DNA from 2 places in the Saccharicrinis carchari genome. Region 2 is predicted to be linked to the other one. Evidence: riboswitches for the same ligand, from Rfam matches in the RefSeq annotation. Region 2 holds a riboswitch; the other holds the start of a gene.
What was found. Region 2 has a riboswitch for cobalamin ahead of FN809_RS18165 (cysteine-rich CWC family protein). Riboswitches for the same ligand answer to the same signal wherever they lie in the genome.
Positions count from the first base shown of each region.

Region 1 (16,102 bases), on a different contig from region 2:
GTCGCAGGCCTGTATTCCGCATGATGCGGTGGGCAAAGTACAGTTACTGGTAAAAGAAGCAGGAATAATAGCGGGCGTGGAAATTGCGAAAAAAATTTTTGAAAAGTTTGATCCACAAATACAAATGGAAGTGTTTATTACCGATGGAACCAAAGTTTCGCCCGGGGAAGTGGCTTTTGTTGTGGAGGGTAAGGTACAGGACCTGTTAAAGGCAGAACGTTTGGTTTTAAATATTATGCAGCGTATGAGTGGAATAGCTACTCAAACCAATGCCTATGTTAAAAAATTAGAGGGGCTGCCTACTCGTGTTTTAGATACGCGTAAAACTACACCCGGCCTAAGGGAAATTGAAAAGCTGGCCGTAAAAATGGGGGGTGGCGTTAATCATAGGATGGGCCTTTATGATATGGTTATGCTAAAGGATAACCACATTGATTTTGCAGGTGGTATTGGTAAAGCGGTGACGCTGGTGCATCAATATCTGAAAGAAAAAAATAAAAAGCTAAAAATTGAAATTGAGGTACGTAATTTTATGGAATTGGAAGAAGTATTAAAAGTGGGAGGGATAAACAGAATAATGCTCGACAACTTTAGCCCTGCCGACACACGCAAAGCTGTAGAACTTATCCAGGGCCGTTTTGAAACGGAATCGTCCGGAGGCATCACTTTGGATACGCTTAGAGACTATGCCGAATGTGGTGTGGATTATATTTCGGTAGGGGCTTTAACACATCAAATTAAAAGTCTGGATTTAAGTTTGAAAGCGATGTGAGATTAATAAAAATGTGATAACTAAGGTGCTGACTAAAACTAAAAGGCTATGAAAAATGGAGTAATTCAACTAATTGATTTAGAGTTTGAGTATAAAATATGGAAAAAACGCTTGGATCTTTTTTCGAGTGAGGTGGAGCTTATCGTTTCCCGAAATACGCACTTGCCGGAAGATAAAAAACATAAATCCCTGAATGCAGTTGAATTGCTGGCGCTGGAAGTACATAAGGAGGCACTCGAGAAACTTAAGGGCCGCATCAAAACCAAGGAGCAAGAACTGAAATTTTATAACAAGGATTTTCCTATTACCGAAGTACACGATTTTTTCCTGGAGCATTTGGAACTGCGCAGCAAAAATGAAAAAATGCTGCAATTACATTTAGATCGGATTAGTGATATTGTAACAGCAATTGGCGTATAGGTGATGCTTTGTGTAAAAGTGTAGCTGGCTTTTTTTACCTGCAAAATGGGGTTGCTCCCAAATAAATCAAATTTTTTACCACCGACATTTTTTTCAGTATGCAATCCGTGTGCCCGTAATGGCTGCTTACCGCGAATTTTATGTATGTTTTTGCAAGCATCCAATTAAAAAACAAATACCATAATGATGCATGGCGTGAAAGTAAAACTCAAAAAATTATTTCTTAAAGCAACAGGAAAAGTAAAACATTTTAAAATAACTAAAAGGTGTAAGCATCTATGGTACGGCGGTAAATATGCGGGTTTTTATGTTTGTCCGGATTTATTGGACGAAAAATCGATTGTTTATTCTTTTGGGATAGGTGAAGATGTGTCCTTTGATAATACAGTTATTAAAAAACATGCTTGTCATGTTTTTGGTTTTGATCCAACTCCAAAATCAATAGATTGGATATATAGCCAAAAAACCAATAAAAAATTTCATTTTTATAAGTTTGGGATTAGTGATAAAAGTGGATTTGTTGATTTTTTTCTACCAAAAAATCCTGAATATGTTTCAGGTAGTTTACTTGACACAACAAATGTAGATACAAACAGGAAAGTCCGTGTTGTAATGAAATCATTAGAAGATATTATGAATGAATTAAATCATAAACACATTGACGTGTTGAAGATGGATATTGAAGGCGCGGAGTATGATGTGATTGATAATATTTTAAGATCAAAGGTTTCAATTACGCAGATTTTAATTGAATTTCATGATAGATTTTTTGAAAATGGAGCATTAAGAACCAAACAAGCCATTCAGAAACTAAATAGTCATGGTTATGCAATATTTGCAGTTTCTGATTCATTTGAAGAAATATCGTTTATCAGGAAAAACGCCATTTAAAATTATTAAAAATAAGGTAAATTGCTCCCTGTTTTTAAATTTCAATGATAAAAATATGAAGCAGGTACTTATAGTTGTAGTTGTTAGCCTTTGTTTTATTGGATGCAAATGTTCATCGGCCAGGCAGGGGCAATTTCAGGGTTCTCATGTAATAGCTTTTTATAATCTCGAGAATTTATTCGATACCATTAACGATCCGGGCATCCGCGATGGTGAGTTTACGCCTGCGGGCTCTAAAGAGTGGAGTAGCGAGCGGTACGACAGTAAGCTAATTAATATGGCCAAAGTGATGGCAGATATTGGTTCCGATCAGGGTTTTGAAGGCCCCAGCATTATAGGTTTATGTGAAATGGAAAACCGTAACGTACTGGAGGATTTAATTAAAACTAAAGGGCTTGCACATAAGAATTACAATGTGGTGCATATGGATTCTCCCGACAAACGGGGGATTGATGTGGCGCTCCTGTATAATCCCGATGTTTTTGAAGTAAAAAGTACCCACACCTATCCACTGAAAATTTATAATGAGGAAACAGGGAATCGAATTTTTACCAGAGATCAATTGCTGGTTTCTGGACGGCTTCAAGGCGATAAAATTCATATAATTGTTAATCATTGGCCCAGCAGATACGGGGGAAGGAAGTCCAGTATACCTTTCCGTAAGGAAGCAGCCCTGTTAAATCGCCATATTATCGATTCGCTTTTAAGTGAAAATAAGCACGCAAAAATAATTACCATGGGCGATTTGAACGATGATCCAACGGATGAGTCAATTGCCGGGTATTTAAGGGCACATGCAAAACGGGATCAACTTAAAAAAGGTGATCTGTACAACCCTTTGGCAGTCAATTTTAGTAAGGGAAAAGGAACTTTGTTTTACAGAGGTAAATGGAATTTGTTTGACCAAATAGTAATATCGCAAGGGTGGTTAAGGGGTAAAAAAGGATTTGGCTACGATTCGGCTTATATCTACAAAAAGCCCTATCTGATTCAGCAAGAGGGTAATTACAAAGGTTACTTATTGCGCACCTACGGAGGTAAGGATTACTTAAACGGTTACAGCGACCATTTGCCGGTATATATGGTCGTGTCGGCAAATTAAGGGGGTGTTATTGTTTAAAAGACTATCGTAGGAGCATTTTAGTTGAGTTTTTTGGGATTGTAATTTTATACAAAAAAAGCAATATACAGCGAAAGAAAATATGGTTTGTAGGCTGTATCCCGCTGCGGATTCGCCATCTTGGAAAAGGCGGGGTGGATGCAATGGCGGCACCCTATAAGTCCATTGTATGGGCTTCAAGTGTCGGACAATGATTCAGCGATAGCGTGAAGTGCGAAATTGTCTATGAAGTGGCCGTGAACGTTTTGTGCTGATGAAAGTTCATAATTCGCTTTGTCAATATCCATCACTTCCGTTTTTTCTCAGGAAAAAAGAGTAGAAGCGCCGTATCCTGTAATATTGTTTTAAGTTGAGAGCTATGCAGTTTCTAATAAAATTAAAAAGATAATTTAAAGCGGGATACTATTTGCTTACTAAGCATAGTACTGTATGCCTATCATGCGGTTTTTTTAGGGTTTCGCAGCTACAGCACGCACTACACCTTCCATCAATTCTTCTATGGTATTACAACGCAATACTAATTTATTGCTATGATATAGGGCAAATTGTGAAGGGACATTGTGGTAAATTTGTACGGTATATTTGCTGCCTTCATCAACTGTTGCAAAACCGATGCGATGCAATGCCCGAGCCACCCAATTACAAGCATTCCCTTCGCCTTTGAGGTTTATTTTATGCTGTATTTGTTTGTGGTATTTAAAAGTACCGGTATAGTTATCGAATTGGATACCCTCCCTCTCGAAGAAGTGTTTAAATTGGTTGTTGAGTACTAAATCTTCCGGAATACCTTCTTGCAAAGTCTTTCCCTGAGCCATCAGCCATATTTTATCTGCTGTTTGCAAGGCCATCTCCAAATCGTGCGTAGATAAGAGTATTCCCCTGTTTTTTTCTTTAGACAAACGACGGAGCAGTTGCATGATTTCAATTTTTGCGGGAAGATCCAAAAAGGCAGCAGGCTCATCCAGGATAATAAAGGGTGTTTCCTGAACCAGCGCTTTGGCTATCATGGCTTTTTGGCGTTCACCATCGCTCATTTTGTCGATAGATTTTTGAGTGTATCCTTTCAATCCTACCTCTTCAATGGCATGGTAAACCAATTGGATGTCGCGGGGCAATAACTTTCCAAAAAAACCGGTATACGGTGTGCGACCCAATGCAACCAATTCAAATACGCTGAGGTTTTGCACATCTAATCTGTCGGTGAGTACCACGCTTATCTTTTTGGCCCGTTGTGCTTCCGGGATGCGCTCAATTTTTTCGTTGCCGTACCATACTTGACCGCTCATTGGTTTAATAAATCCGCAAAGCGTTTTTATGAGGGTGGACTTGCCGGCACCGTTTGGCCCCAACAAACAAGTAAACTGCCCGGGCTTAACGCTTACATTTATGTTTTCGTGCAGCGGCAGGGCCTGCTTGTCGTACCCTATGGTGAGTTGGTCGGTTCTTAAAAATAATTTTTTTGTCTGCTGCATCTTTCCGTTTGTTATTGCGTTAAACTGCGCCTTTTTAATATTACGTATATTACTATAGGCGCGCCAATTAACGAAGTTACCGCATTGATAGGCAGGGTGCCATCAAAACCAGGCAGACGTGCAATTAAATGGCAAAGCAAGGCCAGCGCTCCTCCAAACAATATAACGGCCGGTATTAATACAGAATGATCGGCAGTTTTAAATATTCCTTTTGAAAGATGCGGAACGGCAAGCCCCAGGAAGGCGATAGGTCCGCAAAATGCCGTAATACTAGCTGTAAGTAAGCCCGTTACCAACAATATGCTGAACCTGGATCGTTTGATATTTAAGCCTAAGTTGGCCGCGTAATTTTCGCCGAGCAAAAGTATGTTCAAGGGTTTTATTAAAAAAAAGGAACCGAGCAAACCGGTTAACACCAAGGGGATAAAAATAGCATGTTTATCCCACGAAAGGTTATTGAACGATCCTAAGCCCCAAAGGACAAAGGACTGCACATCTTCCTTTGAGCTGATAAACTGTAACAGACCAACAATGGCACTGGATGCGTAGCCTACCATAATACCCACGATTAGGAGCATCGCATTATTTTTAAGTTTTTGTGCCAAAAAAAGAATCACCAGTAGAACCCAAAACGCCCCAATAAAAGCAGCTGCGGTAATGGTGAGCGATCCGTACCAACCGAGGCCAGACAGGGATATGCCCTGTAAGGCACCCAACAGCAGCACCACAATGGCCACGCCCAATCCGGCACCCGAACTGATGCCCAGTATGGAGGGGCCCGCCAGTGGATTCCGAAATAAGGTTTGCATTTGCAAACCGCCGGCTGCCAGACCTGCACCGGCCAGTACAGCTGTGATAGATTGAGGAAGACGGGATTTGAGGAGTATGTTCTGATATATCTCGTTATCAATTTGCCTACTCACCATCCATTTTAGCACTACCGTAAACGGTATGTTAACCGATCCCAACGAAATATTGAGCACAAACAACGATACCAACAATGCAAGTAAAGCCATGTAAGCATAGTTTTTTCTGCCTTTCGCTAATTCTCCCTGCATAATTATTTTACTCTTTGCTTAATTTTTGATAGTAAACAGGAGCGGAGCCTGTTTTAATTTCAGGATGAAAAAGTTGTACCAAATCCGACAGTACAACATCAGGTTCCAGCAATCCTTTCTCAAACAGCATGGAGTGGTGTGTATTGGAATATACAACTTTGCGATTTTTAAAGGCATCAAAATCGGCATATCGGGGGTCTTCATCGTTTAAGGCCGAATAACTATATGCCTCGGCCCGGTTTACCATCATCATCCAGTACTCGCAATGGGCGGCTGCCTGATATACTGTTTCAAAATCGTAGCTCAAAGATCCGGTTCCGGGTCTGTCGTTAAAAATATAGCGCACGCCGGCATCTTTTAAAAAGTTGGCATTGAAACTTTGTGCGGCGGGTGTGTACCACACACCTTGATATATTTGACCACTCATTACACATGGTTTGTTGTTGGCATGAGCCGCCAATTGTTTTACCTTATTGTATCGATTGGCAACCTCATTTACCGTGGCAATGGCTTCACCTTCCTTGTTAAAGAAGGCGGCTACAAAAACCAGCCATTCCATCCTGCCCAAAGGCGTGTTTTCGAGATAGCTGCTATTGGTGGTCATTTTAATGCCTGCACTGCGCAGGGGAGCGTAGAAATCCTCTTTAAAGGGAGATATCATCATCATATCAGGATTGAGGGCCAACAGAATTTCTATGTCGGGGGCAAAGGCGGTGCCTACGTCTCTGACTTTACCTGTGGCCAAGCCCGCTTGAACCTTTTTGTTAGAAACATATTGTGGCTCGGCCATGCCTACCAATTGGTCCAACACGTTTAATTGATGCGCGTAGCTGATTTGTGTGGAGGCGACCGATACCCATCTTTTTACAGGTATTTTTATGGCCGATGGATTGTTTTTGAGGAATGTGGCATCACCTGAAAGTAAGGTAACCAGTGGGGGGGCAGCCGAGTCCCAGGGGTGGATAACTTCTATGCGTTTGTGATCGGAGTAATACTTTATCCTGAATCGATTGGCATAAGCCGGTGTGTACAACGAAGATGGTTTGTCGTAAACTTGCGTTGTTTTTGAATTGTTCTGATTAGGTTGGCAGGCCGTTAAAGCCAACATCACGAGTAGGGCAAATGCCAGTATACTTTTGTTTGTTAATCCCATTACTTTATTCTCCCGAAAGTTAAATGAATAATTATCCTTGTGGCAGGTTTTCCGACTTTCTTTCCCGAGCATCTTCCCATCGGTTCTTCAACTGACAGTGATTTTTTTGCTCACCCTTTTTATGGGGTAGAATACGGCTGCGGGTACAGTTCCTGATTCTCGTTTTTGCCGATTACAGGATTCCCTTTTACGTTGCAATATGCAACACCAACAATTTGCGCAAAATTACATTAATTATTTGATATTAATGGAGGGTGTGGGTTTTTGTTCTTTATCTACATTATTTTTTCACGTTCGGGCTTTAATCCTTTAATCCATTGGTTAACCACATACTCGTTTTTTTTAATCCACTCGCGAACCCCGATTTCGGGATCTTCGTACTGCTTTACAAAGTACATTAAGCTATTGAATTGTTGTTCAGATAGTTGCATTCGTTCAAAAAATCGGTATGCCCGGGGTCTGAGTTCCGCAAAGGCCTTGGTACCCATCGCCACTATATTTTCTTTTTCTCCAAAAACATTGTTTGGATCATCCAGAAACCTAACATCGAAACGTGCGAATAACCAATGTGGTTCCCAACCGGTTATTACAATTTCGTTGCGTCGACTATAAGCATCCGTAAATTTAACAAGCATTTTACCTTCGGCCATTTCAAGTAGTTTAGTATTCTTAAGACCATAGGTTTCAATGCTTGATTTGGCGTGCATCATCACCCCGGCCTCCGCTTCAATTCCTATTATTTCGGAGCTTGATGCTGTTGCTAAATCCCCGATTGACTGATACTTACTATAAGCGGGTACGATTAGTCCTGTACGGGCACCGGGATAAATAATGCCAATTTGATCGAAAGCTCCCGATGGGTATTTTTCAATATATGTGCGATGCGTTTCAGGGAGCCACCCATCGGCAAACACATGTGCTTGGCCATTGGCCAGGTCTTCGTACACATCATGCACATTGGCAAGTTTTATGGTCACATCGTATTCAAGCTTTTCCTGAAGCAAAACTTTGGCTAAATGGGTTATTGCAACCGATTCTGACCATTCGGTATAAACCATCTTGACTGCATTTCCCTCATCCTCTTTAGTGTTTGTAAAGTCACAAGCACCCAATGCTCCAACGCTTATGCACATTAACAATATGTAATTCCTAATTTGCTTCATATCATGTAGTTTTATTATTCGCTTTTACTTAAATAATGCTTCCATAAAACCCAGTGTCTGTTTCCTGTCTTTTACGATGAGTACATTGATGTTTTTTTCGGAATCGGCAAGATCTTCGGATGTGCGATCAAGAATAATGTTGGCTAATTCGGATTTTATTTTCGACCCGATTAAAATCAAGTCAATGTTATTGACCAGGCCGTGGTGATACAACAAATGTGCTTCGTTATATTTTCTATCATAGACATAGGTACATGGAATATCGTCTGTGCTGAGTTTTAGCTTCTTCATAAATCTCCCATATTCCTTGATGCCATGTTTGGTCATTTTTTCTTTCAGGCGTTTTTCATCCTCGGCAGAGTATTGTGGGAAATGACTGATGGGGATTTTATAAGCGTGGAATGAAGAAACATTAGCACCAGTCTGGGCTGCCAGCATAGTGGCTGTTTCCATTGCAATTTCTGACATTTTGGAGAAGTCGTTCCGAACCAAAAGATTATCGAGCTTGGGTTCCGATGCGGTATTAACCAGTAAAACCGATGAGGGCGTTAAGGGGGCCACTCTGCGCGGCAGCGAACCGGCTCCGGAGTAGCCTACTTTTTTGCCAAAAATGGTCAGGTTTATTTTTTTGTCGCGCGTGAACTGCAGCAGGGTATCGGATTTTATTCCTTCTTCGACATGAACAAAAACTTCCAAACCGTTCACCGGTTCAAATTCACGTTCAATTTTCCCCTCTAAATCTTCGCGAATTATTTCGGCCAGTGATTTTTCCATTTCAGGCATATCATCGAGGATATCATCGGGTAAATCATAGGTCTGCAACAAATGCAGGAAATATATTTTTTTGGGTGATATCTTACTCACTAAAAAATTGGCATATTTTATAAGAAAATGATTCATTTCGGTCAAATCCAAACAAACCAACAAGTTATCAAATTTATCCATGGCATTGTGGTTTTAAGTATCTTATCAATTAGGGTTTACAAAAATGTATCTGTTTATTTGTTTGATTTTTCTTTCCTTTTCAGAATGTCGCTAATAATTCTGTTGTAATCATCCCGTTCGCTCTTTTTTGTGCGTTCCATCATACCTGCATGTTCCGAGCGGAGCCCTTTCAATAAACTCCAAATCATGATAAGTAAAATAATGGCAAAAGGCAAGCCGGTTGTTATGGAAGCAGTTTGCAGTGCCTGCAGTCCGCCCCCCAGGAGCAATACTGCAGCAACGGCACCTTCGGTTAAAGCCCAGAATATGCGTTGGGCTACCGGTGCGTCCAATTTTCCTCCGGCGGTTAAGCTATCCACCACCAGGGAGCCGGAGTCGGAGCTTGTAACAAAGAAGCTGGCCACCAATATCAATCCCACCATAGATGTTACCATCGAAAACGGGAACTCTTCGAGTAATGCATACAACGAGGTGGCCACATTTTCTTTTACGGCAGAGGCAATATCGGCAATACCATTTATCTCCAGGTAAATTGCGCTGCCACCAAAAGCCGAAAGCCATAGGAAGGTAATTAGCGAAGGTACAATTAATACGCCCAGTACAAACTCTTTGAGGGTACGCCCGCGCGATATACGGGCAATAAACATCCCCACAAAGGGCGACCAGCTAACCCACCAGGCCCAATAAAAAACGGTCCAGCTACTTTGCCAGTCCGATTGACGGTAGGTTTCTGTCCAAAAACTCATTTGAAAAAAGTTTTGAACATAAGCTCCGGTGTTTTGCACAAATGAATCGACAATAAATACGGTTGGTCCTACTACAATGATAAAAACAAGAAAAATGGCGGCAATAACTATGTTTATTTCGCTAAGGCGCTTAACCCCGGCAGATAATCCGGCAACAACGGATGCTGTAGCGGCCAATGTAATTATTACAATAATTATTACCTGCACATTGTCCGTATCGGGTACGCCGAACAGATGGGTGAGTCCTGCACTTACCTGTTTAACACCCATCCCAAGAGAAGTGGCTATTCCGAACAGGGTAGCTACCACGGCCAGCACATTAATCGCTTTTCCGATTGGCCCGTGAATCCTGCGCCCTATCAAGGGGTAAAAAACGGAACTGATGGTAAGTGGCAGTCCACGGTTAAAAGTGAAAAATGCGAGTGACATACCTACCAGGGCGTACACCCCCCAGGCATGAAGCCCCCAATGCATAAATGTATATTCCATGGCTACGCCGGCCGCTTCAACGGTACCGGATTCTACTGTTGGAGAGTTAAAAAAGTGACTGATTGGTTCACCAACACTCCAAAAAAGAATTCCAATTCCCATTCCGGCACTAAAAAGCATGGCAAACCATGCGCCTTTTGAAAATTCAGGCTTTGCCTTAGCACCTCCCAATCGTATTTTTCCGTACTTACTAAAGGCAATATAAAGTACAAATAACAGGAAGAGATTAATTGACAGAATAAAAAACCAACCGCCAAAGTCTGATATGTTGGTTTGCATTACATTAAATATATTTTCCATCGGCTGGCCCACAATGAGCGTTACTGCAATGAATAGAATTATTACAATAGCCGAAGGCCAAAATACAGGGGTGTCAACGTCAAAATACTTTTTTATTTTTTTCTTCTTTTCTTCAGAATTACTTTCGGATAATCGTTCATTACTCGCCATTTGCTCTCTTTTTCATGAATTGTTTGTAGTGACAATACACAATTTTAAGCAAATGATTTAATTATCCAATAAGTTTTTTGTAATTATTATTGCCATCCGGCAACTAGAAAGGCAGGTAAACAAAGATTATTCGTTGTTGTATATTCAATATGTGGTAAAGATAAGTTTTATGTGAATCAAATTATTAAACGGATAGTTTGATAGCATCTGCATATTAAGTGCTTGTAAAAAAGCTCGCAACTAAACGTTTAGTTGCGAGCTTTTTAGTGCCACTGCATTAATTTTATTTGATTAACTTATTTTTTGATATAAAAAGCTTTTCAAAGTTTTCATCGAGATTCTCCATGAAAACCGAACCTAAATTCTGCGATGATGAAATATAGGTTTGTTCATCCTCAAGCTTCGCTTTTACTTCAATGCTTGCCCCATGCTCCAAGTGAATTTTAACCTGATGGCTGTGCGATGTTGGTGCATCCTCGCTAAAAGTAGATCCACTTAAAGTGGTGATGTCAGATAAATAAGCATCTACAGCGGCAGAATCCAGGGCCATGCCATCAACCATCCAAACACCTTCATTTTTTATCATGGTAAAGGAGCTGTCGGCAGGATACGCAAAGGCAATTTTATGGATACCCGTTTTGCTGGTTGTTAATATGGTTTTATCCCTGAATGCGTTTACATCCCGGTTAGCAGAACTGGCCAGGAAGCCCTCCACGGCATATACTTCTTCATCATCACCGCTGCGCACGTAAGTAGTCATTGTACCCCGTTGTTGCATATACGGGTTTTGCTGCATCATGGGGTTCTGCCTGGCTTGTTGGTAGGAGAATTTTCCTATGTACAATTGAGCCAATTCTCCTGTTGAACCCATTAATTTGACAACGGTTGATAAAGAATCTGTGAGTTCAAACTTTTCCCAGCTATCTTTACCCTGCGCTGCCAAGCGCAGGGGTTTTAAGCCATTTACCTGAGCTATTAAGCCCTCAATAAAGTTGGCATCGCCATTATACGATTTTCCATTGGCCAATATTTTCCATCCATCATCCTGTTTCTTTGATTCAATATGTTGGCCCTGAAACATCCGGGGCTTAACAATTACCGAAGTGATGCGCTGCTCATCAACATCAAAAAGCACCGCTTTAAGCGTATTAACTCCCTTGGTATTATCAATTACTTTTATTAGAATGGTTAATGATAACAAACCTATAAATACGAGCCCGAGTGTTTTTATATTTAGCTTTCTAAACATAGCTTTCCCCTTTCCTTTTTAAGCGAATTAGTTTCCTTTTTTGATAACGATAGATACCTATGGCCAATATGATAATGATAGGTAACGAAAAGTTGACAATTTTAATGAAGTTTTTGTCCGCATCATCCAATTGATCCAGGATGCGCACCTTCACCTGTTTGCTTCGTAGTTGAATTAAGCCCGTATCGTCACTCATGTAATCAATGGCATTTACAACAAAGTTGGCATTGTCTGGCTGAACCTGACGCATATTTTCACCTGCTCCATTCACTGCTAAATCTCCATCAGCTATCACAATAATCTTTTGCATATCTTTTTTGAGCAAACCGGCAACAGTAAGCTTTGGAGAGGTGAAATCACTTTCTGTCCACTGTTTTTCTATGTTAAAATAAACCGGAGCAGCTTGTTTGGCCGATTTATCGGAAGTAAAAACCAGAGGCGTAAAAGTGCTCAGCGAATCGTTACTGTACGTCAAGGAACTGCCAAATTGCATCACCATGGCGCTTAGGCCCTGGGTAACCGGGTGATCGGCAAAATTGGACAAAATGGGCAAGTAAGGGAAGTTAATGGGGCGGTTAACCGTAAACATTCCCTGACGTTGCTGCACGGTTATGGAACCACAGTTGGCATCTACCACAAAATCTTCGTTAACCGTTATGCCCTTCTTTTTTAACCAATCCGCCATGCCGGTGTGTTTGGCAAAACCCATTCCCTGATTGAGTTGCGCATCTACCTTGTTAAATGAAACAAACAAATTTCCACCCTGATTCAGGTAATCCTCCACATGGCTAAAATGCGCCGGGGGAATCGTATCCTGAGGGTTGATCCAGGCCAGGGTTTTATACTTGCTTAAGTTTACACTGTCGGATAAGATCACTTCTTCGGGGACATATAAAACCTCTAAGCCCTGAACAACCTGCAGCAATTCGTTTAGCGAAGGTTCACCATGCCCGCCAATAAAGCCAATGGCCGCCTTGTCGGGTATCGTCATTTTTTTAATGGCTGTGCTTAGCGCGTACTCCATTTGGGCGCCGGGCTGTATAAACGGAATGGTTTCCGATTCCTCCCCAATTTGTATCACGGCTCCCATAAAGGCCTTTTTTGTAGTAGATTGATCTTTCTCCCGGGCTTCAATCATAAGCGTTTGAATACCCGCTTGTACTGCTTTTTGTTCCTCTTGCACATCTTCGTTGGGGTTGATAAACTCATACACCAACTGCTGCTTCGTGCGGCTTGCGTACTCGGCCAGTAAGTCCTTAAAATCCTTGCGCAATTGGTCAAATTGCGGTTGTAATCCTTCCGAAAAATAGGCCGTAACAGTAATGGGTTCATTGATGCCTTTAAGGATATCCTTAGTGGTTTCGCTTAGCGTGTATCGTTGGTCTTCGGTAAAATCAATACGGAAGAAAAATCGATTGGCCAATATATTTATTAAAACAATGATGCCTGATGCTAAGATGATATAATAATAAAATTGACGTTTATTGATCATGATTTTTCTGATTAGTTAATGTTACGTTTCACAAGTGACAGTTCAGACGCCATTAATCCAACTAATACGATGGATGCAAAATAAATGATATTTTTACTGTCAATGACACCCCGAATGATGCTGCGGTAATGGTATTGCATATCCATATAAGCCAATACATCGCCAATAGTACCTGAAAAAGCAGTGGAAGTAATACCAAATAATATTTGAAAAAACACCCCAATAATTAAGGCCAGCAAAAAGGCTACAATTTGATTGGAAGTAATGCTGCTGGCAAAAATACCAATACTAATGTAGGCTGCACTCATGAGCAATAAACCCAGGTAACCCGTCAGTACCGAACCATGGTCGATGGGGCCTATGGAGGCAATAGATAGATAATAGGGTAGGGTTAAGGCCAATGAAATAGCAATAAGTAAAAATGTAGCCAAAAACTTAGCCGTAACCACTTGCCAATCCGATATAGGTTTTGTTAATAACAACTCTATTGTTCCTGTTTTGTATTCCTCGGCTATTTGTTTCATGGTAAGTGCCGGAATAAAAATAAAGAGGGTCCAATAGGCTACTCCAAAAAAAGGTTGCAACGTAGCCTGGTTTATGTAAAACACATCATTGTTTCCGTAGAGCCAGGTAAAAAAACCACTTAAGCCTAAAAAAACCACTATAAGTATATAGGCCATCAAGGAATCGAAGTATCCTTTCAACTCACTTTTTGTAATAATCCAAATTTGTTTCATTATAATCTAATTAGCAGATATTGATTTATTTTCTTGTGTCAGCTCCCGGAAAACATCTTCGAGGTTCTTTTCAACCGGCGTAAGCTGCGTTAAGTACCAACCTTTATTGGCACACATTTTAAAAATGGCTTCGGCCGATGATTTTCCGATGTGGCTTTCAACTTCGTACAGCTCATCATTGTCCTCTACAAAAGAAACCACTTCCACTTCTTTTATTTCGCTTAATGCTTTGTAAATCTTATTGCGATCTTTGATATTAACCCCTACACGCAATATCTCTTTCCCTTGTGCTTTCTTTCGTAAAGACTCAGGCGTACCATCGGCAACTATCTTACCCTTGTTAATAATTAGTACCCGGTCGCAAGTGGCTTCTACTTCAGCCAGAATGTGCGAGCTTAAAATAACGGTCTTTTCTTTCCCAATTTCCTTAATCAACGCTCTGATTTCAATAATTTGGTTGGGATCCAGACCTGTTGTGGGTTCATCCAGTATTAAAACCTCAGGATCGTGGATAAGTGCTTGAGCCAATCCTACCCTTTGGCGATAACCTTTGGACAGTTCGCCTATTTTTTTGTGTTTCTCGGCATCGAGGCCACATATTTGAACCATTTTTTTTACTTGAGATGGAATATGGGCCTTACTTACACCTTGCAACTCGCCAATAAAAGTCAGATAGTCCATGATGGGCATATCCAGGTACAATGGGTTATTTTCGGGTAAATAGCCAATGTTGCTTTTTACTTTATCCGGAGATTTATTCACAGATTCTCCGCCAAGTAATATGTCCCCTTTGTTTGGAGTAATGTAGCAGGTAATCGCCTTCATGGTAGTTGTTTTTCCTGCACCGTTGGGTCCCAAAAAACCTAATATCTCTCCGGTTTTAACTTTAAACGATAAATCGTCCAAAGCCTTTTGCGAACCGTACATTTTGGTAATATTATTAACGCAAATGTCCATTTTATTGTATTATAAATTAGTTTTTAACGCGATCGGATTTCTCTTCTCATAAACATGGTATAGGCAATGGCAAAAAACAACAATGTTCCGCCAATGAGAGCCGTTACTTGTGGCCATACCAACATTAAACTTTGCCCCAGTGGCAATGGACTGGGAATAGCCCCAATAGTTTGCTCTGTTGACAATGGGCCCAAACTGCGCACCGATGGCATCAATAAAGTTGTAGTGGCATCGTTAAACAATTGCCCCGGATTGAAACGCATCAGATTCTGGATAAATCGCTGAAAATTAATCACCTGAGTTTCGCTGAAGAATCGTACCGGAGCCACCGCTTTCGCAATAAGATTAACGATCATGCCATAAAAAATAGTAAAGAACAGCCAAACCGAAATCCCTGCCAGAGCCGAGGTTGCCGTTTGCCGGAACTTAACCGAAAACAGTATGGACAGATTGAGCCAAAAAGCCACATATACAATGGTGACAACAGAAAGTAATATGATGCGCATAAACTCATCGGCAGTTGGAGGGATTCCAATAAAAATGAGCCCAAAGCCAAGCACCAAAAAACTCAGCGCAACAAATAAGGAGCTAAGTAGGATAAGCGAAGCGGTAAATTTGGCATTGAGTATATAGTCTCGATATATGGGTTGAGCCAGCACCCGGCTTAGCGTGCCACGGTGTTGCTCTGAATTGATGGCATCAAATCCCATACTAATTCCAAGCAGGGGACCCAAAAAACTGATGAAAATAATGTATGACGGTAAGGTGCCATCGGAATGCGAAAACAACTTTAAAAAGAAAAAATCGTCATCGGCCCTGCCGCCCTTTATAGCCGAAGAAAAATCATCCAAAGCAGCATATAAAGAGCCGATACAGGTTAGTAATACGAGTGCCAGCATAATTAAAAATTTCCAGCTTCTAACAGTACTCGAAATTTCTTTGCCTACAATAACCCAAAACGGATTCAATGGTTTTATGGTAGATTTAT
Region 1 covers NZ_FXTB01000008.1:9,993-26,094, reverse strand. The annotation lists gene nadC (carboxylating nicotinate-nucleotide diphosphorylase) at 1-772, shown strand, start outside; gene FN809_RS13605 (hypothetical protein) at 821-1,192, shown strand; gene FN809_RS13600 (FkbM family methyltransferase) at 1,388-2,083, shown strand; gene FN809_RS13595 (endonuclease/exonuclease/phosphatase family protein) at 2,139-3,185, shown strand; gene FN809_RS13590 (ABC transporter ATP-binding protein) at 3,653-4,675, opposite strand; gene FN809_RS13585 (iron ABC transporter permease) at 4,687-5,691, opposite strand; gene FN809_RS13580 (ABC transporter substrate-binding protein) at 5,741-6,886, opposite strand; cobalamin riboswitch at 6,911-7,113, opposite strand; gene FN809_RS13575 (glycine betaine ABC transporter substrate-binding protein) at 7,162-8,049, opposite strand; gene FN809_RS13570 (universal stress protein) at 8,074-8,994, opposite strand; gene FN809_RS13565 (BCCT family transporter) at 9,048-10,679, opposite strand; gene FN809_RS13560 (DUF4340 domain-containing protein) at 10,963-11,928, opposite strand; gene FN809_RS13555 (GldG family protein) at 11,921-13,420, opposite strand; gene FN809_RS13550 (ABC transporter permease subunit) at 13,432-14,157, opposite strand; gene FN809_RS13545 (ATP-binding cassette domain-containing protein) at 14,164-15,114, opposite strand; gene FN809_RS13540 (ABC transporter permease) at 15,138-16,102, opposite strand, start outside.
Region 1: another riboswitch for cobalamin. It lies ahead of FN809_RS13580 (ABC transporter substrate-binding protein); the one in region 2 lies ahead of FN809_RS18165 (cysteine-rich CWC family protein).

Region 2 (16,102 bases):
GGCATTGGTCACAAAAGTATCCATGTATTTGGGCACGCTGCGCCATGCTACTTTAATATGTTTTTTCTCAAAAAAAGGCAAGAATTTTTTACTGTCGGTGCCGGGTATGCGATAAAGTTTCTCGCGGATGAGCAAGGTGCAGGGCGAATGGGTAATGATGATGGGTTTTTTGTGCGTTAAAGCAAGGTCGCCTTTGGCCAGCTTAAGCTTTAAGGAATAATCGAGGCCATCTCCCGTTAGGTCGAAATAAAAAACCGGCTCCACATCTTTTTCGTAAATCGATATTACATCCGATTTGTAGAGGTTGCTGTACCCACTATCCTTAAAATAAATAGGAACCTGCGGACATTTGGCCAGTTTATCGAAACAGACCGACATGTATTTTTCAATATGTGGTCGGATGAATTTTTCAAAATTATTTTGATCCAGATTGTCATAAAATGCTTTTATACTATCGTCCTTCGAAAATAACCTGAATAGGTACCTGTCGCTCAGTTTGTTTAGTGTTTTTAACAAATCCAGTTCCTTGGCCGAAAAATCGTATCCGTGGCACACCGGGTTCTCCGTGTTTACCTTTTCGTTCAGGGTCAAGGACGACGAATCTGCCAGATCTTCGGCAAGATAAGGTACAGCAAGCATGCCCAGATGCCTGTTTTTGGTTAGTACAACAATGAATTTATCCATTCAACAATTGGCTTGTTATTTTTATCAGTGAATAAAATAAGAGGGTAAAAATAGTAGGATGAGTTGAATAATTATAATCTTTGGCCTTTTCTTAAAGCCACTATTTAATATTTACAACATTTTAAGCGATAAATAACTTAAAAACAAATTGTACTTATCCGTGTTTAAACAGTTCAAGTAAGAAAAAATAAGCAATTTTATTTACAACTATTTAAAAGTAACTAATGACACATTTGATTGTATATGCACATCCATCCTCCGATAGTTTCTCAAATAAATTGGTAAACAGTATAAAGTCCTATTCAGAAACCCTAAATAAAGTAGTAGTAAGAGATTTATATGCTATGGGTTTTAATCCTGTATTAACAAAAAAGGAATTAGAAGAATTAAAAAAAGGTGTGCTGTCCGAAGATGTGGATAGGGAACAAGCGTATATAGAGGAAGCCGATATTATCTCATTCGTTTATCCGCTTTGGTGGGCTTCATTTCCGGCCATCTTAAAAGGTTATATCGACCGGGTATTTTCGTATGGCTTTGCTTATCGCGCCGGTGTGGATGGTATTCAAGGACAGCTCACCGGGCGTGGAGTGGTGATGCACACCTCCATGGGTAACGGGATAACAAAGGACGACGAAGAAAACCTGTTGCCCAATTTCACCGATACACAGGGGCACCAGGTATTTGGTTTTTGCGATATGGAGGTAATGCAGCATTTTTTTTATCCGCAAATAATGACAGCCACCGAAGAAGAAAAGCAAGGTTACATTGACAATACCATCGAATACTACAAGGAGCTTTTTATTAGTGAGAGAAATTAAGCCCAACATAGAATTCATAATAAAGGGGCAATAAAAATAAGTGCTAATGCTAATGGAAGCTAAAATCGGAAAGTACGTTCATATGAAGAAGCGATGGAAAAGCGCAATGAAGAGTGTAGCTATGCTAACTTATCGCCATACACATGAGAAGAACGAAATATTATTAGTAGACATACAAAGCAGCAGGATAAATCATTAAAATTAACGTGAAACGAAGTTTAACCAATTTTTAGGGTAACCAATATTTTTTATACTTTTGTACGCTGAAAAATAAAATATAAAAATCATGTTTGATAATCTGTCAGAAAAACTTGAGCGTTCCTTTAAGCTTTTAAAAGGTCAAGGTAAAATTAGCGAGATAAATATCGCTGAAACCCTAAAGGATGTGCGCAGGGCTCTCCTCGACGCTGATGTTAACTATAAAACGGCCAAATCATTTACCGAAGGCGTTAAAGCCAAAGCTTTGGGATCAGATGTGCTCAATGCGGTGCAGCCCGGACAGATGATGGTGAAGATTGTTCACGACGAGTTGGCGCAGCTAATGGGTGGTGAGTCGGTTGATATTGATATTAGTGGCAAGCCGGCGGTTATCTTAATGGCAGGTTTACAAGGTTCGGGTAAAACCACCCACTCCGGTAAACTGGCCCATCTCCTAAAAAATAAAAAAGGTAAAAAACCATTGTTAGTAGCTGGCGACGTGTATCGCCCTGCTGCTATTAACCAGCTTCAGGTGTTGGGTGAGCAGATAGGAGTAGACGTTTATACCGAAGAGGGCAATAACGACCCGGTTAAGTTGTCCAAAGACGGCGTTAAGCACGCCAAGGCAAACGGGCACGATGTGGTGATTGTGGATACGGCAGGTCGTTTGGCCATCGACGAGCAGATGATGAAGGAGATAGCAGCCATTAAAAATGCTGTTACACCCCATGAAATATTGTTTGTGGTGGACGCAATGACAGGACAGGATGCCGTGAACACCGCTAAGGAGTTTAACGACAAACTCAACTTTGATGGAGTAATCCTTACCAAGCTCGATGGTGATACACGCGGTGGGGCGGCACTCTCGATACGTAGTGTGGTAGAAAAGCCTATTAAATTTGTGGGTATGGGCGAAAAGATGGAAGCCCTGGATGTTTTCCATCCCAGCCGTATGGCGGACCGGATTTTGGGTATGGGCGATATCGTATCGCTGGTTGAACGTGCCCAGGAGCAATATGATGTGGACGAGGCCCGCAAGCTCCAAAAGAAAATAGCCAAAAACCAGTTCAGCTTTAACGACTTCCTGAGCCAGATACAGCAAATTAAAAAGATGGGTAACCTGAAGGATTTGGCCGGCATGATACCCGGAATGGGCAAAGCGCTTAAAAATATGGATTTCGACGACGATGCCTTCAAGGGTATTGAAGCCATTATTTATTCGATGACCCCCGAAGAGCGCGAAAACCCTGCCGTGCTAAATGGTAGTCGCCGTAAGAGAATAGCCATAGGTAGCGGAACAAATATTCAGGAAGTGAATCGTTTGATAAAACAATTTGACGATACCCGCAAGGTAATGCGCATGATGACCCAGGGAAAAAACATGGGTCGTATGATGCAAAATATGCCGTTTGGAAGAAGGTGATATTCAGTGAACAGTGAACAGTGAACAGTGAACAGTGAACAGTTATCAATTATCAGTTATCAGTGAACAGTTATCCGCGAACAGCTTGCCCATGATATTTATATTACCGTATGGGCGGGAGAAGCTTTGATACCTTCCGCTTTTGCGAGTCAGGTTATGTATGGGTATTTGGTTCTTGATACTTGATACTCTATACTTTACTTTGTACTTTTTAAAATCAACTTTATAAACTCACCGCTTATGCAAATTATTGATGGAAAGGCCACTTCGCAAATAGTAAAGGATGAGATTGCTGCCGAGGTGAAGCAAATTAAAGCCAAGGGTGGCAAAACTCCACACCTGGCGGCTATTTTAGTTGGTAACGACGGGGGTAGCGAAACTTATGTTGCGGCAAAAATAAAAGCTTGCGAATATGTAGGTTTTAACTCCTCGTTGATACGTTTTAAAGACCATGTGAGTGAGGAGGAATTATTGGCCAAAGTACAGGAACTGAACAATAATGCGGATATTGATGGCTTTATCGTGCAACTGCCCCTACCCAAGCATATTTCGGAACAAAAAGTTACCGACGCGATAGATTACCATAAAGATGTGGACGGATTCCACCCGCAGAACGTAGGCCGCATGAGCATCGGGTCGCCGTCATTTGTGTCGGCCACACCACAAGGTATTATGGAGTTGATAAAACGTTATAAGATTGAAACTTCCGGTAAACATGTGGTGGTAGTAGGCCGTAGTAACATTGTTGGCCGCCCCATGAGTATATTGCTTTCGCAAAAAGGGTATCCGGGTGATGCCACTGTTACGGTGTGCCATAGTCGTACGGCCAATCTCCGGGAGCTTTGCTTGCAGGCCGATATTATTATTGCAGCAATTGGTTCGCCGGAGTTTGTTAAAGCGGATATGGTAAAACAAGGTGCGGTGGTGATTGATGTAGGTACCACGCGCGTTAAGAGTGATACCACAAAATCGGGATGGAAACTGAAAGGCGATGTGGCCTACGACGAAGTAGCGCCAAAATGTAGCTGGATAACGCCTGTGCCCGGAGGAGTGGGCCCCATGACCATTGCCTCCTTATTGCAAAACACCCTTAAAGCAGCCAAAAAAGAGGTTTATTAGTTGGCACTACAGACCTGAATTTTTAAATGGCAATGCTTTGCTTACCTTTGTGGGTTCATTTCAGAATATACAAATGAATAACATGAGCATTGAAAAAGAATTGATTGCACGAAGCAGTTCGGCATGTGAGCTGTGTGGTGCAAAAGAAGAATTGTCGGTATATGAAGTGCCGGACTCACCCGACAATGGGGCAGAGGAGAGTGTGTACCTTTGTGCTACTTGTAAGGCCCAAATTGAAGACCATGATAAGGTAGATCCAAATCACTGGCGCTGTCTTAACGACAGCATGTGGAGCGCAGTGCCCGCGGTACAGGTGATGGCATGGCGTATGCTCACCCGCCTTAAAGCAGAGGGATGGCCGCAAGATTTGCTTGATATGATGTACTTAGAAGAGGAAACCCTTGCCTGGGCGAAAGCGGGCAGTGAGGACGAAGACGAAGAGGCCATCAAGCATATCGATAGCAATGGTGTGCGGTTGCAGCCCGGGGACACCGTGGTGTTGATAAAAGATCTGAATGTAAAAGGTGGCGGGTTTACCGCCAAACGCGGAACAGCGGTAAGAAATATTAGTTTGGTACGCGACAACCCCAAGCATATCGAAGGCAGAGTAAGCGGTCAGCAGATTGTTATTCTTACACAGTATGTTAAGAAAAGTTAAGACCAATAAGTGTTAGCTGCCCTTAGATTAATGCTCGCAGGACAATGCGTAATGCAAGAAAAAATTAAAAAGATACATTTTTTTACATTTGTCAATAAAATTTAATACTTTTGTATAGGTTTTAAATTTGTCTAATTTTAAAAATGTGACTTATGAGCTTAGTAGGTGTTATTTTAGTAGTTATTGGAATTGTGTTGGTTAGAAGAGAAAGAAACAAATTGATGGAAAAATTAGGATCAGCCGATTCCTTCAGATAAAATTAGTTAGCATTGCTTGCTAACTTGAAAATAGGTTTAATAGAGTTAAAGCAAAATAGCAAAAGCATCCCAAGCATTAGTTGGGATGCTTTTGTTTTTTAACAAGTGCTACTCTGCGCGTTTTAAAACCGTTAAGGCGTTGTCGTTTTTCTGTATCATCTTAAAAAAATCTACAAAGTCGCTGTATTCATCTGAAGTGTATATGCCGCTGTTAAATTCGATGCGCCTTGCATAAATAAGCTTATTGCCGTTTAATTTGATTTCTGATTTGTAAATTCCATATTTGCTTTCAAGGCTAACATCTTCGGGAAGCACTTCAATGATATAACTATCGGGTAGTGTATAACAGATAGTGTCGGTATTCAGAAATTCTGAATGTACATGGATGTCGAAGCTTCGATTCTTTACTTTGCGGGGTACATAATCCCACTTGCTGGCCAGGTTAAGGGGTAAAAATAGTCTTGTTCCGCTGGATGAGGCATACTTGGGCAGGGTAAGGTTTATTTCTTCAAAAAGTTTTGGCTGGCTTGTTTGGGTATTATTTAAATTAAAACTATTGATGGTAAAGTTGGGTATGTCGAAATCTTTGTATAGCATTTTCAACTGCTGTTCTTTATCCACCGCCGTAAGTCTGTGTTTTGCATCATATTCTAAACCTGTATAGGACGAAACCAGCTGCGCCGTGCAATCACCGCTTGCCATTACTTCCACCTCTGCATTACGGTACAGTTTGTTTTCTGTTTTTCCATATTTGGGTGTTTTGGCCAGTACACCTCCCTGCTCGGTTATCAAAAGCACCTGTCGGTTATCGGTAAAATTGCCCAAAAAACCACAGGGAATGGTTTGGCTGGTGCACTCTAACCATATAGTGTCTTTTTGAAGAGGGACACATAAGATGGCATGGTTAAATTGATGCCCCACGTAGTCCACATCAAAACTATAATTTTGGGCACCTGCATTTACCAGCGTAAAGTACGATTTTATACCTGCGTGTTTTAGCAGGGCATACATGTAGTTCGATAGTGCCTTGCAATCGCCATATCCATTTTCGGATACCGTTTGGGCCGGAAAGGTTTGTATACCGCCTATGCCTATTGAAATGTTCACATAGCGGGTGTGCGATTGCATATACTGATAGAGGGTTTTTACTTTAGAGGCAGCGGTGGTGCAAGTGTCCAATAAACCATCTACTTCCATTAATCTTTCTTTTGGTAGGTGGTGCCTATCGTTGTTCAGTTGGGCAATAAACATTCCAAAGTCTTTCCATGTGTCCGATTTTCCGGTATAGCCACTATAGCTAAAATCGTTGGCATCGACACTTATGTAAGGCAAATATTCTTTTTTGGAAGGTCGGTAGGGTTCGCTTTTATAAGCAGGCATATTGGTCAATTCCCATGTAGATATTAAGGGGGTGCTTTGTTTTGCGATATGTTTGTTAAAGTTATACTCTTTAAACTTTATTTTAAGATCGGATGTATTGCGCAGTACAAAGGTGCTTTTTTCGATGGACAGATTATCCTCCCAAAGGGGATGCCATCCGTCTATCATATAGGTATTGTTTCGTTCATAACTAACAGTATATTCAATGGTGTAGGGATAACTGTTGCTTACTGGTTTGCATATTAACATACGGGTATCAGAATAGGCTGTTCCAAACGGATCGTAGCTCACATCCTCCCATTTACTCTTGTTCCACTTGTCCACCTCCTGGCCTGTTGCATTGTACATACGTGCTGACAGATCGGTGATTTTTTTATTTTCATCGTACGAAAAAGCTTCCCAGGCCTTCTTTTTCCCCTTGCTGTTGAGCACGGTGATGGCTTTTATCTGCTTAACCCGGACTTTGGTTTGCGAAATTATTTCTACTTCAAAGTGTTCGTTACGTATTACTGCGGAGGCATTTTCTTTTAAGGAATCGGAAATCAAAAAAGCCGTATAAAATAAATCCTTGGCCTGTGTGCTCAGGGATATCATCAAAATGAGCAATAGGGTAGTAGATTTTTGCATGGGTTGTTGAGTTTGTAGGGTTCAGATTTTACAGGTCAGTAGTTATACAGCATTGGAGTGTTAAGTTTGTGCTTTGATTGCATGGAGCAAGGGGCAGCGTTATTTTTACCAATGACTAAATATCGCCTGCCCCTCATTATCTAATTGTTAAATTTTCTTAATCACCACTTGTTCCGCTTCTTTACCAACTATCATTTCGTTAAATTTTTTTAAGGTGGCATATTCTGTACCCGGAAATATGGTTTGGTTTATATGATACTGATTAGTCAATTGTATGGTTCTGCCCTGGGTTGCGGTAACAAACACATATTTTCCAGCGTTGTTGGGTAAAGCAACAGCCATTTTCTCCGGTAATTCATCCACGGCATAGCCTTCAGGAACTGTTATCCGGATGACAAATTGTTTTTGTATGGGGTAGTTGTAATCTACAGGGTAGGTTCTTTCTTCGCGTTTAAAAATATTCTCCACCATTCTGTTAATCACCTTGGGGTTTAGAAAAGCCATATCGCCGGCAGCATTTATCCTGTTTTTTAAGCTGATGTTGGCTTTGAATACCACCGGTTGGCTTAAGCTATCTAAATTTTCCATTTTAAAATCCGATATCTTCGCATCTTTTATTTCTTCTTCTAACCACGTGATAAAAGATTCTTCATTTTCTCGCGCGTTGTATTTTTTTCGGAACTGAACAGCACCATAATCATCGGCTTTGTAGGTTAAGGAACCTGATAAGTTAAACTCGTTGTCCATAATTAGGTTTGCCATATACATTTCTTTCTCTGCTGTTTGCGTGTATAGGTCAACCCATTCACCTTCGCCCTGGATCACCAATCTTCCTTTCCCGTTTAAACTATTGGCGGGGAGTAGGTTGTAAGGACAGTTTACGTCGGTGGCATCCATTAATAGGCGCTGATCATCTATTATAACTGCGGCAATAACGTGATTAAACTGTGAAAGGCTTATCAGTCCGGGCCTTACCATACCATGATCCCTTGTGCTTACTAAAACAGGATCTGCCTGTAGTCCAATTTTCCTGCAAAGGGCTATCAGGTTTAAATTTATGTCGGACGAATGGCCTTTGCTGTCGTTGTAGGCTTTTCGGATGGAGCTACCCGCCTGAGTGCGGTAAGTACCATCCCATACCATTTTATTATTGATGTGCTCGTAGGCCAAGCAGGCTTTCTGCTCGGGGGTGGCGGACTGGGCCACAATGCTTTCGGCAATATCCTTAAGATGTCCGTCGTTGTTTAAGGTTAGGCCAAAGTTTTGGCCGTCCAACAGTTTTTTGTTGAGTGTTTGCCAGTCTGTGGTATAGTTTTTATAGGTATCCCAGGGGTAACGGGTCGATTGTAATTCAAACTGAACCGAAGAGAGATAATCCTTTGGTGTAGTGATATGGGGCTCGTTTTTAAAGGCCGGAACATTGGTGGCCGTATAGGTCATCTGAGTTACTTCGGCATCAAAGTCAACGGTACGTGCAGGCACCCTCCCACCATTAGCTCCGCCCAATCCCGGATTTATTGTTGCTTCCGTCCTGAAACTGAATTTTTGTCGTTTTGTATTTTGTGTTTTCTCTATTGGAATATATCCTTCCGTCCAGTTTTTGTAATGGTACCACTCAATAACATCCACTTGATATTCGGAATAAAGTGTGGGTATGTCGTCCTGGAAGCGCCAGTTTTGCAAATTATAAATATACGGGCTTTGGATGAGGTAGCTCAATTCGAGGATGGAGCCTTCCTGAATATTGGGCATGGCTACTTTTACCACATTATGGTTGCTATTCAGCTCTTCTTTAAAAATATTGTCTTTTTTCAACTTTGTTTTTTCAAGCTTGCCGTCTTTTAAATTATACACAACACCTTTTAATCCCATCAGTTTTTCTTCGTTTCCCGATCGGCTTTTGTACAGGTAAATACTGAAATTCCCTTTCTCGAATGATTCCTTATTGAAAATTTTGATGCGTACATGACGGTTAAATTCAGTAAAAATATCCTTTTCGGTAATTTTAAACTCGGTATAGCCAAAAGCGCCAAGCACTACCGCGCCGGCATTGCTGTCTATGGGACAAACCGTCATTTCAATTTCAGACTGGTCAATTTTACCAAACCTCATCCGATCGCGATTGGCGTGAGTGCAAATTGTAATGGTAAATAGAATTACCAGGGTAAGTAATACTTTGAGTAGATTCATAGCTTGTAAATTTTAATATATAGTTGAATTAGTCGGTTAGGCAAGATAGGTATTTTTATGTTTGTAATGATTCTAAATTGGTAGTTTCCATTTTTTTATTAGGTAGTAAAAGTAAACGCTGTATCGAGGGTGATATTTCTTTTAAAATGCTTTACTTTTCTGTATTAGTGATATTTAAATTTTTAAAGTAAATGTTTTATTTTTTTCAATAAGTTTTTCAATATCATTGATAGTTTTGTTCTTTTATAACACACATTTTTTATAATGACTACATTTTCATACGAAAACGGAATTTCTGATGTTCCGTTGTTGGGCGTAACCATAGGCCATAAACTAAAGGAAACTGTAAAGCAATTCCCACAGCGTGAGGCACTCTCCGTGCCGTATCAGAACTATAGCGTTAACTATAAGCAATTTTGGCAGCAGATAGAAGAAGTGGCCAAAGGAATTTTAAGTTATGGTATTAAAAAGGGGGACAGGGTAGGTATATGGTCGGCCAACCGTTACGAATGGGTGCTGGTGCAGTTTGCTACTGCCCGTATAGGGGCCATTATGGTGAATATTAACCCGGCGTATAGGGCGGCCGAATTAAAGTATGCTTTAAAGCAATCGGAGGTAAAACTTTTGATTATGAGCAAGGGTTTCCGTAAAACGGATTATATGGCGATACTCAACGAGGTACGAGCGGCATGCATCCGCCTCAGGGATATATTGGTTATTGATAAGCACTGGCAAACCATGCTTGAGGCGGGTAAAAAAATATCTACACAGGAATTGGAGGAGATAGAACATGATTTGCAGTTCGACGATCCCATTAATATTCAATACACTTCCGGAACTACGGGTTTTCCTAAAGGAGCTACGTTAACGCACCATAATATTCTGAACAACGGTTACTTTATAGGTAGACGGTTAGGGTATAACGAAAACGACAAGGTGTGTATTCCGGTGCCATTGTATCATTGCTTTGGTATGGTGCTGGCCAATATGGCTTGTATAACACATGGTGCCTGTATGGTACTCACGGGCGAGGCATTTGATGCGGAGGTGGTGATGCAAACGGTGCAAGATCAAAAGTGCACCTCACTGTATGGTGTTCCTCTTATGTTTATTGCACAACTTAATCATCCACGTTTCCCTGAGTTCGACTTTAGCAGTTTGCGTACGGGTATCATGGCCGGTGCTTCCTGCCCTGAATCAACCATGAAAGACGTACGAGAAAAGATGAACATGAAACAAGTGGGTATTTGCTACGGTATGACCGAAACATCGCCCGTAAGCACCCAAACTTTTGTAGATGATGATGATTATCGCAGATGTACAACCGTAGGTAGGGTTCATCCGCATATCGAAATAAAAATAATAGACCCCGATACCGGAAAAATAGTGCCACGCGGATCCAAAGGTGAACTATGTACCAGAGGATACTCCGTTATGCTAAAATATTGGAATAACCCGGAAGCTACCGCCTCTGTGATAGACGAGGGAGGATGGATGCATACCGGCGACCTGGCTCAGATGGACGAGCATGGTTACGTTAAAATAGTAGGTAGAATTAAAGACCTTATTATCAGAGGGGGTGAAAATATATCGCCCTTCGAAATTGAGGAGTTTTTACTCAATCATCCGGCGGTCAAGGATATTCAGGTAATTGGTGTACCGGACTTTAAATATGGCGAAGAAGTGATGGCCTGGGTTATTTTAAAAAATGGAATGCAGGTAAAGCAGGAGGAGCTGAAGAAATATTGTCAAGGCCAAATAGCCACCTTTAAAATACCCAAGCACTGGAAATTTGTAGCTGAATTTCCAACTACGGTTACCGGTAAGGTGCGCAAGGTGGAAATGCGTGAAATATCCGCCAGGGAAATAAGCGTATCGCACAGGTAGTTGTTAGCTGATATAGTTAGGCGGATTGAAACGCCTGACAGGTGTTTAAAATCTGTTAGCTTTGCTTTCATTTCCAATTGCACTCTAATTTAGTTGTTTGTTTTTTGCAATTAAATTAATTTAAAACCCTATATTCGCGCTTTCATTGGTTTTCAATTTCCATCGGGCAATTGCCTAATGGAACCGAAATTAAAAGGGAATGCCGCGCAAATCGGCAACAGTTCCCGCTGCTGTAATTCTCAAAACGGCTTTAAAAGTTTTTAACCATTGTCCGGATAAATCGGGACGAGAAGGTTTTTTAAAGTGGAGATAAGTCAGAAGACCTGCCATTGAACATTTGATTTTGCAGCCTGCGGTGAACGGGTAGCTTATCAGCACGATGTTTAATGCTACTTCCTTTTTAAGCCATCGTAAGCTGCAAAATCAAACAAATTAATTGTTTAATTAAAGCAGTTGTGATGGGAAAATCAAAAATCAATCTTTCAAAGATCAATCAATGCCACGGGATTTTATCCCTTTTGGTATTGCTGGCCGCATATAGCCGCACCATACCGTATTCCCCAGTATATATGCCTGGTACCCTGGCGACGTTTGGGGTACGCTATTTTTCAATAAAATATTTCCCGCTTATAATTGCTGTTCTTTTGTTGTGCTTTAAGGTTTTTTTTATCAATACTATAATCTGCACTCAATTTAAAACCCTGCTAGTACCCTTAAACCCGCATACCGTATGAAAAAGAAATGTCCACGATGTAAGGGTAGTTTTGAGTGTAAGGGCAGCAACATTCAAAAGTGTCAGTGTAAATCAATAAAATTATCAAGCCAAGCTTATCAATTTATCCGTGATAATTATACCGATTGTTTGTGCCTGGCCTGTTTACAACAAATAGAAAAGGAACGGCAGTGTTCGCCAAAACTGTCTGCCGTTCCCAATAATCAATAATACAATCATTTAAAAATTAACAATTGCATTATGAAACAAATTTACTTTTTTCTGCTCACTTTTTTAAGTTTGAGCATCGGAACTTTTGCACAAAGCAGCTGGTTTAACACAGCGGCTAACTATGTGGGCAAAGATATTGTTGTGGACAAGGCTTTTGCCTGTCATGATATACTTGGCAACAACTTGTATGCTATTGATAGCGACGGCCTGTATTGTTACGACCTCACCACCATGGAACAGACGCATAATTTCGGAAAGGTTCCTGAATACTCCGGCTGGGTGAGCTTTGTTACTGCTGATACGGATGGAACAAAAGTTTGGCTTGGTTATACCACCGGCGGATTAACCGACGACAGGATATACAGTGTGGATATAGGCACGGGTACCTGGACCCATGAAGCCACTTTTCCCGGTAACTTTGATATGGAATGTTATAATGGTAATTATTATGTATCGGGCTTAAATACCGAAGGATGGGATGGTGTAAACGATGTAAACTGTATCTCGCTATTGGATTTATCAGGGAATAACGATCATAAAAAACTGATTGAGGTAGGTGGCAATTCAACAGGATTGGCCATCGATTCTGAAGGAAGTGTTTTCAATGCGGTGTATAGCCCCACGGGTGAGACCTCAATGTATAAATGGGAGGGTGCTGATATAAAGGCTATTATAGATGCGGCAGACAATAGTTATCTTACCCTGACCGATGGTACTGAGCTAACCCTTATTGCCGGCAATGGCCCGTACGATTGTGACGTGGATGCTGCCGGCCATCTGATATTTAACTCCAATGATTTTACCAGCGGTAGCTATGTTGCTGTATGGGATGGCAATATAGGACAAGCCCAAAACTATAATAAAATAGGCACCTACGGTGGTTCTTCTTTCGCTTGGTTTGGTATGCTCAAAGCAACGGGTGATATTACAGCCGATGGTAAGGTATATGCGTGTAACCTGGGCGACCCATTGGCCGAAGTCAGGCTAAGCAAAGCCCCCGCTATTGCACGTCCCGTAAATGATATTCTATTGCCTAAAAATGCACCCCAAACTATAATTAATCTATCAGATTATTTTACAGTTAAGGAGGGCGAAATAATTAGCTATGCTGTAGCTTCGGAAGCCAATGAAATTTTGTTGGCCACAACTATTGATGATTCCGGTGAAAATCCTCAGCTGAATATCGATTATGTTAGTGGTAAAACAGGTATTGCACAAGTTACTGTTACGGCCAGCTCTTCCGGTGATGCAAGCGAGCTAACTTTTATTATTGAGCTTCGTGATATAGATTATTCCAATGGTGTATTTATCGTAAACGAAGATTGGTTTGGACATAGTGAAGGTACAGTGAGCTACCTGGCCTCGGATGATCAATTTGTTTATCGTGCTTATCGCCAACAAAATGAGGGAAAAACTTTAGGTACTACCACACAGTTTGGATGCATATATGGTAATCAATTTTACTTTATCTCTAAGCAAGGAAACCGACTTGTTGCCGCAGATGCAGCTAACATGCAGGAGCAAACCACTGTAGCAGAATTTAACCAGGGAAATTCTGCCGACGGAAGGGCTTTTGTGGGTGTAAGCCCTGAAAAAGGTTATATCAGTACCTCAAACGGTATCTACCTATTTGATATTGCACAATCTAAAGTTGGTGCTATCGTTGAAGGAACAGGGGGCGAAGTTGGTATTATGGTTCGTGCCGGAGCTTATGTGTTTGCCGTTAAAAAATCCGAAGTTTACATTATTGATGCAGCCACTGACCGGATTGAAAAAACCATTACCGGAACCACATATGGTGCTGTGGTGCAGGCCTTCGATGGCCAGGTATATATTGCAGCAGGCACGCAGTTAATTAAAGTGAACCCATACACGTTGCAAGAGGAGGTAATAACCATGCCCGAGGGTATCGAAATTCCATCTTCATTTGGTTTTGCATGGAGCGCCAATAGCTTCTGCGCAAGTGCCACAGAAAATGCCCTTTATTGGGCAAAACCAGCAGGATGGTCGGGCAGTACTGAAATTTATAAGTATATTATCGGCGATGATAACTCTTTAAGCATGCCCTTTGTTACACTTGAGGAGGGTATGGAGTTATATGGTGCCGGTATTCGAGTTCACCCATCAAGCAACTTGCTTTATGCAACAGGCATGAAAAGTGGCTGGGGCCATAATTCCCAATACAATACCCTATATGTATTTAACGGAACAGATGGTGCCGAAGTATCGCGTCATCCTTTAGATCCCTACTATTGGTTTACAGCCATGCCGGTTTTCCCCGATGCATTTTTACCTGAATTTAATCTTGCGGATTTAACTTTTACGCAAGGAGATAATTCGCAGTCTATAGCGCTTACTTCCATAGTGTCCGATGTGGATAACAATGATGCCTCGATACTTGTAAGTGTTGTTAGCAATAGCGATGCTTCTGTTGCAACCGCTACCATTGAAAAAGGTCAATTGCTTGTTAGTCCGGTTGGTTATGGATCAGCCTCAATAACCTTGCGCGCCAACTCAAATGGTAATGTGGTTGAGGAAAGTTTTGATGTTACTGTATCTGTATCAACCGACGTAGAGGATACAAAGGCAAATGATATTAGTATTTACCCCGTTCCGTTCGATAACTACATTCATATAAATGGGTCAGCCTTAGGTGATGCAAGCTATAGCATTGTTAACCTTAGCGGAAGGGTAGTTCAAAATGGCATGTTAAACGCTCATGTTAACCGTGTAAATACTTCGGACCTAGCCAATGGATCTTATATCATCCGGGTTAAATCTGCTGTAGGAGTGGTTACCCAAAAGGCAGTGAAACAATAAGTTGTTATTTATTCTGAGATAGTCGATTATTTTATCGGCTATCTCATTTAAACTGATTAAATATGAGGATTGTATTTTTTTTGATAGTACTGCTATGCTTACATATTACTTTAAGTTTTGGTCAGGTTCAGTATGCCACAAAACTAATGGAGTACAGGCCGGCTCCCGGTCAGCACATCAATAAATCACCGGGCTTACCGGCCAATGCCGAATCTATTTTAAATGGAGCGGCCAATCCCGGTATGATGGTATCCTTAGGGTCTTGGGGAGGTTATATTGTATTAGGCTTTGATGCCCCGGTACAAAACCATCCCGATAATCCCTATGGGGTTGATTTTACTGTTTTTGGAAATCCTTTTTTGGGTAGTTCGGAGCCTGGTATTGTTCAGGTAATGAAAGATGAAAATGGAAATGGAAAAGCGGACGATACCTGGTATGAGCTCAGAGGCAGCGATCATTTTTTATCTACCACAAAAACCAATTATACCCTTACCTACACCAACCCTAAGGCTAAAGCCGATGTGCCGTGGACGGATAGCGAAGGAAACTCGGGTGTGGTGGTTTACATGAAAGCTTTTCATCCGCAAGCGCATTACCCTATGGCTACCCACTTTCCTCTTATCAATCAGGATAGTTACGGGTTTACCGGCACATTGTTGAAATCGAGAACAACAGAAGGTAGTATCGTCGTTAACGATCAGTTTGATTATGGCTATGTGGATAATAAACCCATTAAAAGAGGTGTGTCAATGGATATTCCCGATAATCCTTATACCCTCGACGTGGTTGAAGGCTGCGGGGGTGATGCTTTTGATATTAGCTGGGCTGTGGATAAAGATGGTGCTTATGTTGAGTTGGATGAAATTGACTTTATAAGAATTTATACCGGTGTAAGTCAAAATGCAGGAGCTATTGGTGAGGTTTCTACCGATGTGTGCGGAGTGGCATTGGTTAAGCCGGATAATACGCTCACGGGCAATAGGCATGTTATTGTATGCAACCAGCCCGAAAATGTGGGTACTTACCCTGTTCAGAAAGTGTATAAATGGTATAAGGATTATACCTTCCCCTTTGAAGCACATGTGCTTACCGGCGGCA
Region 2 covers NZ_FXTB01000001.1:253,185-269,286, forward strand. The annotation lists gene FN809_RS00865 (DEAD/DEAH box helicase) at 1-684, opposite strand, end outside; gene FN809_RS00870 (NAD(P)H-dependent oxidoreductase) at 909-1,502, shown strand; gene ffh (signal recognition particle protein) at 1,789-3,123, shown strand; gene folD (bifunctional methylenetetrahydrofolate dehydrogenase/methenyltetrahydrofolate cyclohydrolase FolD) at 3,364-4,242, shown strand; gene FN809_RS17925 (PhnA domain-containing protein) at 4,325-4,900, shown strand; gene FN809_RS00890 (DUF3857 domain-containing protein) at 5,266-7,164, opposite strand; gene FN809_RS00895 (DUF3857 domain-containing protein) at 7,312-9,354, opposite strand; gene FN809_RS00900 (AMP-binding protein) at 9,619-11,241, shown strand; cobalamin riboswitch at 11,371-11,586, shown strand; gene FN809_RS18165 (cysteine-rich CWC family protein) at 11,972-12,184, shown strand; gene FN809_RS00910 (DUF5074 domain-containing protein) at 12,215-15,004, shown strand; gene FN809_RS00915 (T9SS type A sorting domain-containing protein) at 15,067-16,102, shown strand, end outside.